One region of the Peribacillus sp. TH16 genome, then DNA from elsewhere that is predicted to be linked to it. Evidence: riboswitches for the same ligand, from Rfam matches in the RefSeq annotation. Region 1 holds a riboswitch; the other holds the start of a gene.
What was found. A riboswitch is a leader RNA that binds a small molecule or an ion and turns the genes downstream of it on or off. The one in region 1 is predicted to bind preQ1.

Region 1 (3,417 bases):
ATCCCCGAATTTATCCATGATGATATCGCTCATCCTCATTTCCAAAAGGGTAATATATCCAAAAATCAGCATTCTGATTGGAGGCTTTTGAAGGTCAGCGTGGGTAATCAACTTTTTAATTGAATTATTCTCTAACACGAACACCCTCGTTTTATTCTTAAAAATATGAAGAAGTTGAATCAAAGGGGTTGAGTCCGAAACCAATTCTCTTGGTGTAAAACATTTCAAATACTCCGCAATCTTACCTTCACCAAGTTCTTGCCTTTCGATATATCCGATAATTTCCCCTTGATCCTCTACCGCCAATATATCGAAATTCTTTTTTTCCAATTCTTTTTGTATCCCCAGTGCTAAATCGTTTTTATGGCAAAACTCAAGTTCCTGGGCAATGCTCTTAACCGTGATATTTTCTTCATAAAGAGTTTTAAGACTGAGGTAACTGCTATTGTTTTTTTTATAGCTTTCATTGAACATCTTTTACCCTCCACTTACGAACTTTCTGAACGATTTGCCTATGCGCCATGTTGAACAAACCTCCCCTAATTAGACCGTTAATTTACATCTGCGGTCAACTTTTCAGAAGAAAATGGGAGCAAACCTATTCGGAACAAGTTAAAAGCTTATAACTAAAAACCCAGTAATAAAAAGGGAACAGGTAATGTCTCTCGTTATCAACAAATAAAGTCCACCCAAGTGGACTCATTTCCATTCTATGTGGTTCTTTTTGGTACGATAAATCAAAATCCATCAACTGCCTTACCTACTGCTGCTTCCTCATTCTGCTCTTCTTCCCATGCCTTACAAACATCAACCCAATCCTTTGCTCCTGAATATTCAAATAATTCAGCGAGTTTAAGTTCTATTGCAGAGTTCGCACTTCCGCATGCTGGGAATAAAGACTCAAAGCGCTTCATCGACACATCAAGGAAAACATCTAGGTCATTTGCCAACCCAAACGGGCAGACTCCTCCAATGGCATGACCAGTCTGCTCAAGCACATCCTCAGCTGACAGCATTCGTGCCTTGAAACCGAACGTCTGACGAAATTTCTTATTATCCACTTTTGCGTCCCCTGCGGCAACAACCAAAATCGCATGCTCACCTTCCCCCTTAAAGGAAAGAGTCTTAGCAATTCGCGCTGGAATAACACCGATGGTTTCTGCTGCTTCAATCACCGTAGCACTCGATGTTTCGAACTCCATTACATCGCCTTCCCGATTCCATTTTTTAAAATGGCTCTTGACACTCTCGATCGACATATTATATCCACTCCTTTGAAGTACATGTAAAAATAATATCATCCTTTATTGCAATAAATCAAAATCATTGAGACATCCACAGCTTGAAACCTTATTATTTTGAAACCATTCTTTACAAATTGACGAAACAAGCTTACATGGGATACTATTAATCATTGGGCAAACGCCTAACCGTGGTTCGTAACCATCCCACGATAAAAAACTAGGGAGAGATTAAAATGAATGTTCGTACACTTGTGATAAACGGGTTATTGGCTGCCTTGTATGTGGCGGTCTCATTGGTGTTTAAACCAATAGCTTTTGAGATGTTTCAATTTCGTGTACCGGAAATGTTGAATCATCTGATTGTATTCAATAAAAAATATATCTACGGCATAGTGGGCGGCGTTTTCATATCGAATCTGCTCTTTTCGCCGATGGTGCCGTATGATTTGATTTTTGGGGTAGGGCAATCCGTGCTCGCCTTATTGCTTGTCATTTTTGTATCTCGGTTCATAAAAAGCATTAAAGGACGAATGATCGCCACGATTATCTTTTTCACATTCACAATGTTTTTAATTGCAATTGAACTGAACCTTGCCTTTGGCTTACCTTTCTGGTTTAGCTGGATGACCACGGCTGTCGGTGAGTGCGTTGTCCTCTTGATTGGTGCGCCAATCATTTATGGAATGAACAAAAGAATTCAGTTTGAAAAGTGGCTATAAAGGAATCTTTGCGTCGTTAGCCCACTATAATGGAAAAGAGCTGTCTGCTTCATGCGGAAGCTCTTTTTTTCACCATTGAACCTGAAGATGATAAACTATTAGAATGAATGGTGGTGACCTTTTGAAAAAAATACTGACCTTAATCGGTCTACTGGTAATAGTAATATTTATCGTTTCCAATGCAGAATTGTTCACCATGGTTTGGAAAAGTGATTTGGATTCAGTTATAACCATATTGACAGAAAACCTTTTGCTTACTTTTGTTGTGACATTTGTGTTGATGATTGTCCAAAATTCTTTTACCATTATACCCTTAATTTTACTCCTAACCATCAATGTCGCGATATTTGGATTCATATATGGGTACCTATGGAGTTGGGTTACAAGTGTCGTTGCATCAGGATTCATTTTTTATGCAGCCAGGAACTGGTTTCAGGCACCTCTCTTAAAGAAAATGGGCCCAAAATGGAAAGAATCCGTTGTAGAGCATGGCTTTATGTACGTGTTTACCGGAAGGATATTCCCACTCATACCAACAAGTTTAATTAACTTGGCAGCAGGAGTCAGTTCTGTAACCTTCAAGGATTTTTTATTAGCGACCGCACTCGGCAATCTTATATACTTTTTCTTTCTATCCTTAATCCCTTATGGTCTCCTATCTGTGGAAATGAACCAATATACACTAGCTGTACTCGCCTTCCTCTTCTTACTATTTTTCCTTATCTATAAACGCTTTAAGAAGAAAAAGAAAGTAACCTTCTTCAGGAAAAACAGGTGACTGTTAGGGTTCCTGTTTTTTTATTTATGATTCTGCATATATTTTTCTTTGATAGTTTGTTAAAATGTGTATGTATTTTTAACCTTTGAAATGTCGTAAATCAGGGAGAATCTCCATGTCCAAACGCTCCATTTTAGTACTATATATCCTATTTGGGATTCTTACACTAGTCGTGTTCGACTACTTTTTAACTACTAATATTGAAAACAAAGAGATCTTTATTCAACTCCAAAGAGCAGAAGGAATTGTTTTTCTTTTATCAATAGGCTTGATTTTATTTCTTTATTTGGCTAAAAGAGAAAAATTCAAGCAATTAAAAGAAGAGGAACAGCGTCGTCGCACGCTCATTAATTCAATGGTAGACTTCGTTAACTTCAAGGATGGAGATGGCCGATGGCTTGAATCCAACACCTTTGGTCTGCAATTATTTCAATTGGAACATGTAGACTATAAGGGAAAAAAAGACAGTGAGCTCGCAGAATACTCCGAATTTTATAAAGAGTCGTTAATCTACTGTGAAATTTCAGATGAAGAAACGTGGATAAAAAAGGAGATTACGCGGTGTGAGGAAATCATCCCGCTACCCAACGGCAATCATAAGACCTTTGATACCATCAAAGTTCCTTTGTTCTTTGAAGATGGTTCCCGAAAAGGATTAGTGGTCATTGGCAGGGAT
Region 2 (3,417 bases), on a different contig from region 1:
CCTTTGATTGTGAGTCAAGTCCTTTCACTTGTTCGACAGCATTTTTGACAATCTCATCAATCATTTTCATTTGTTGGACCGAGTTACGCATTAATATGATTCCTTCCTTGGTCAAGGATAGAATCTCGGTGGAGCTTTGGGAAACTTCTTCCCCGCAAGAATAGGCCTGCTGGATCTTTCTGGTGAACTCTTCCATCATATGGACCATATCAGCTGCTCGGTGGGCTTGAGACTCTGAACCTTCCGATAGCTCGAACATGGTAGTCGCAATCTGTCTGCTGCCTTGTTGGACCTCATTTGCTGATTGAGTTAAGTCTTCGCTTTGGTTCGAAACGGATTCAGATACAACTAGCATTTTTTCGATAGTATCACTAAGGTTTTTCTGCATCTGGTTGGAGGACAGAGTTAATTCTCCAATTTCATCATTTGATTTTTGCTCTAAAGGTTCATGGTTCAGCTCACCTTTCGCCACTACTTTCATTCTGTCCCTAATTTTAAGGAGAGGTTTTGTAATAATATTGGCTGTTACAAGCGCAAGCAGAAGGCCTATGATGACAGCGGCAATGGATATAATGATACTAGTCGTTTTAACTGATTCTCCACTTGCGATGACGATTTCTCCGGAAGCGACAATTGATTTCTCGCGTTCGGAAGCTAGCTCCCTAAACCCATCCATCAATTCATTGCTTATTGGTGCAACTTCATCCTTTAGTATTTCTTTAGCGCGTTCTTCATTTCCTTGATCATATTGTGTAAATACGCGGTCAATAATAATCGTTCTCCAATCCACGCTTTTCTGAATCAATTCCTTCATTTTGTCAGAATCACTTAGGGATAAAAGATCCTCCTGAATGACTTTGCTTTCTTCGGTATATTTTAAGAACCTCTCTTTATTACTTTCGTCGCCAAATAGAATATAGCCTCTCGCGAGTGCGCTTCTTTGTGCAAGATTATTGAGTAGTTGTTCTTCATCAATAAGAACCGGTAATTCATGTTTAATAATATCTTTGGAATGCACAAGTGACTTATTGCTACTATAGATATTAAATGCTCCTAAGATGATACACAAAGATATAATGAGTGAAAATGCCACCAATATCTTTCCTTTAATACTTCTCACGTTAATGGACCCCTTTTGCTATATTTTTTGTTTACCCTTTTTTATCGGAAAAATAATAGGATATTTAAGGAGGTAAGGGAAGATATGTTGTATAACAAACTTTATCATTCGGTCTTATAATCAGTTTGATATAAACTTCTTGATTTCTTTTCATATTCAAGTTACTATTAATTTGGAAAATTATAATATTCCGCTAGGCGGAAGAGGTTCTAGCTACCCTCTCAAAAAAACTAAGGAGAAACAGTACTCTATTCTTAGGGTGCTGTTTTTTTCCGTAAAAAGGAGTTTTATAGAAATGATGAAGAAGGAAAAGGCAGTGGTTGTGTTTAGCGGGGGACAGGATAGTACGACGTGTTTGTTCTGGGCAATGGAGCGATTTGAGAAAGTAGAAGCGGTTACGTTTGATTATAATCAGCGGCACAGCTTGGAAATCGAATGCGCGCAAAAGATTGCTAAGGAACTGGGCATTACCCATCATATTCTGGATATGTCGCTGTTGAACCAACTAGCGCCGAATGCGTTAACGCGAAGTGATATCGCAGTAGAGGACGGAGAAGACGGGGAACTGCCGTCAACGTTTGTACCAGGGCGGAATTTGCTGTTCCTTTCGTTTGCCGGTGTATTGGCAAGCCAAATTGGGGCTAAGCATATTGTCACTGGTGTCTGCGAGACGGATTTCAGCGGATATCCAGACTGTCGCGATGTATTCATTAAATCGTTGAACGTGACCTTGAATTTGTCGATGGACCAGTCATTTGTGATTGATACGCCGCTTATGTGGCTGAATAAAGAGGAAACATGGGAGCTTGCGGATCAGCTTGGCGCATTTGATTTCGTCCGTGAGAAGACTCTGACTTGTTATAACGGGATTATATCCGACGGCTGTGGTGAGTGTCCGGCATGTAAGCTTCGGAAAAAAGGGTTGGATGACTATGTAAGCAGACGGCAGGTGCTTAAATAATGTACGGTTTTACTATCGTGGATAAGCTTCAAAAAATAGATAAAGATATTCAGCGGAATCAATTAAACTACTCAAGTAAGCGGGTCATGGTCAGCAAGGAATTCACCTTTGATGCCGCGCACCATCTTCATGACTATGAAGGCAAATGCAAGAACTTGCATGGCCACACGTATAGGGTCATTTTCGGATTGAGCGGATATACGGATTCACGCGGTTTGATGATAGATTTTGGTGACATCAAAGAAATTTGGAAAAATGAGATTGAAATACACCTTGATCATCGTTATTTGAATGAAACATTGCCGCTCATGAATACAACAGCTGAAAATATGGTTGTCTGGATTTATGAAAAAATGGCCGAAGCCCTTTTAACCAAGAATTATGAGGGTGCTAGAGTCGAATTTGTTCGTCTATATGAAACTCCGACGAGTTATGCTGAAGCTAGACGGGAGTGGATGGAAAGTGAGTAAGCTGCCTGTTATGGAAATCTTCGGCCCGACAATACAAGGGGAGGGCATGGTCATCGGACAAAAGACCATGTTTGTTCGGACGGCAGGATGCGATTATTCTTGTGCCTGGTGTGATTCCGCGTTTACTTGGGACGGGACTGGTAAGGAAGATACAGTTCAAATGACTGCCGAAGATATATGGGATGAGCTGAAGCGAATTGGCGGTGAGGGCTTTTCCTTCGTTACAATATCAGGTGGAAATCCAGCACTGCTGAAAAATCTAGATGGCTTGATAGCAATTTTAAAAGATAATGGAATGAAAACCGGCGTGGAAACACAGGGAAGCCGTTGGCAGGATTGGTTTCTCGATATTGATGAACTGACTATTTCACCTAAGCCACCGAGTTCTAGGATGAACACGGACTTTGAGGTGCTTGATCGAATAATATCTAATCTTGCCAATCGACATCCCGATAATCATGTCTCGTTGAAGGTTGTAATCTTTGATGATGAAGATTATCAGTATGCGAAAAACGTACATTTCCGGTACCCGGATATTCCTTTTTATTTGCAGGTTGGCAATGATGACAGCAGGACGGCTAATGATCAGCAGCTGATTAGCGGACTTTTGAAAAAATATGAAGAGCTAATTGATAAAGTAATAGCTGATGATGAACTTAGAAATGTGAAAGTGCTGCCGCAGCTGCATACGTATATATGGGGAAATAAGCGGGGAGTGTAAAGGAAGAGAGTAAGAAGCAGTGTGATGCGCAAGATCAATCACACTGCTTTTTTATGCGGACAATAAACTAAATACCACTATTATACCTCCTGAATGTGTGTAGCCTTGAAAGCCGTTGTGTATTTAAGGCCATATCCTAAAAAAC

Region 2: another riboswitch for preQ1. It lies ahead of queC (7-cyano-7-deazaguanine synthase QueC); the one in region 1 lies ahead of JFV29_RS10960 (QueT transporter family protein).

What each region holds. Positions count from the first base shown of each region.
Region 1 is NZ_JAEKEM010000002.1:2,284,195-2,287,611, forward strand. It holds gene JFV29_RS10950 (hypothetical protein) at 1-474, opposite strand, end outside; gene JFV29_RS10955 (YbaK/EbsC family protein) at 738-1,259, opposite strand; PreQ1 riboswitch class I at 1,427-1,471, shown strand; gene JFV29_RS10960 (QueT transporter family protein) at 1,478-1,963, shown strand; gene JFV29_RS10965 (TVP38/TMEM64 family protein) at 2,085-2,741, shown strand; gene JFV29_RS10970 (PAS domain-containing sensor histidine kinase) at 2,857-3,417, shown strand, end outside.
Region 2 is NZ_JAEKEM010000009.1:1,610,050-1,613,466, reverse strand. It holds gene JFV29_RS31485 (methyl-accepting chemotaxis protein) at 1-1,120, opposite strand, end outside; PreQ1 riboswitch class I at 1,318-1,360, shown strand; gene queC (7-cyano-7-deazaguanine synthase QueC) at 1,419-2,081, shown strand; gene queD (6-carboxytetrahydropterin synthase QueD) at 2,081-2,551, shown strand; gene queE (7-carboxy-7-deazaguanine synthase QueE) at 2,544-3,272, shown strand; gene JFV29_RS21825 (DUF4260 domain-containing protein) at 3,353-3,417, opposite strand, start outside.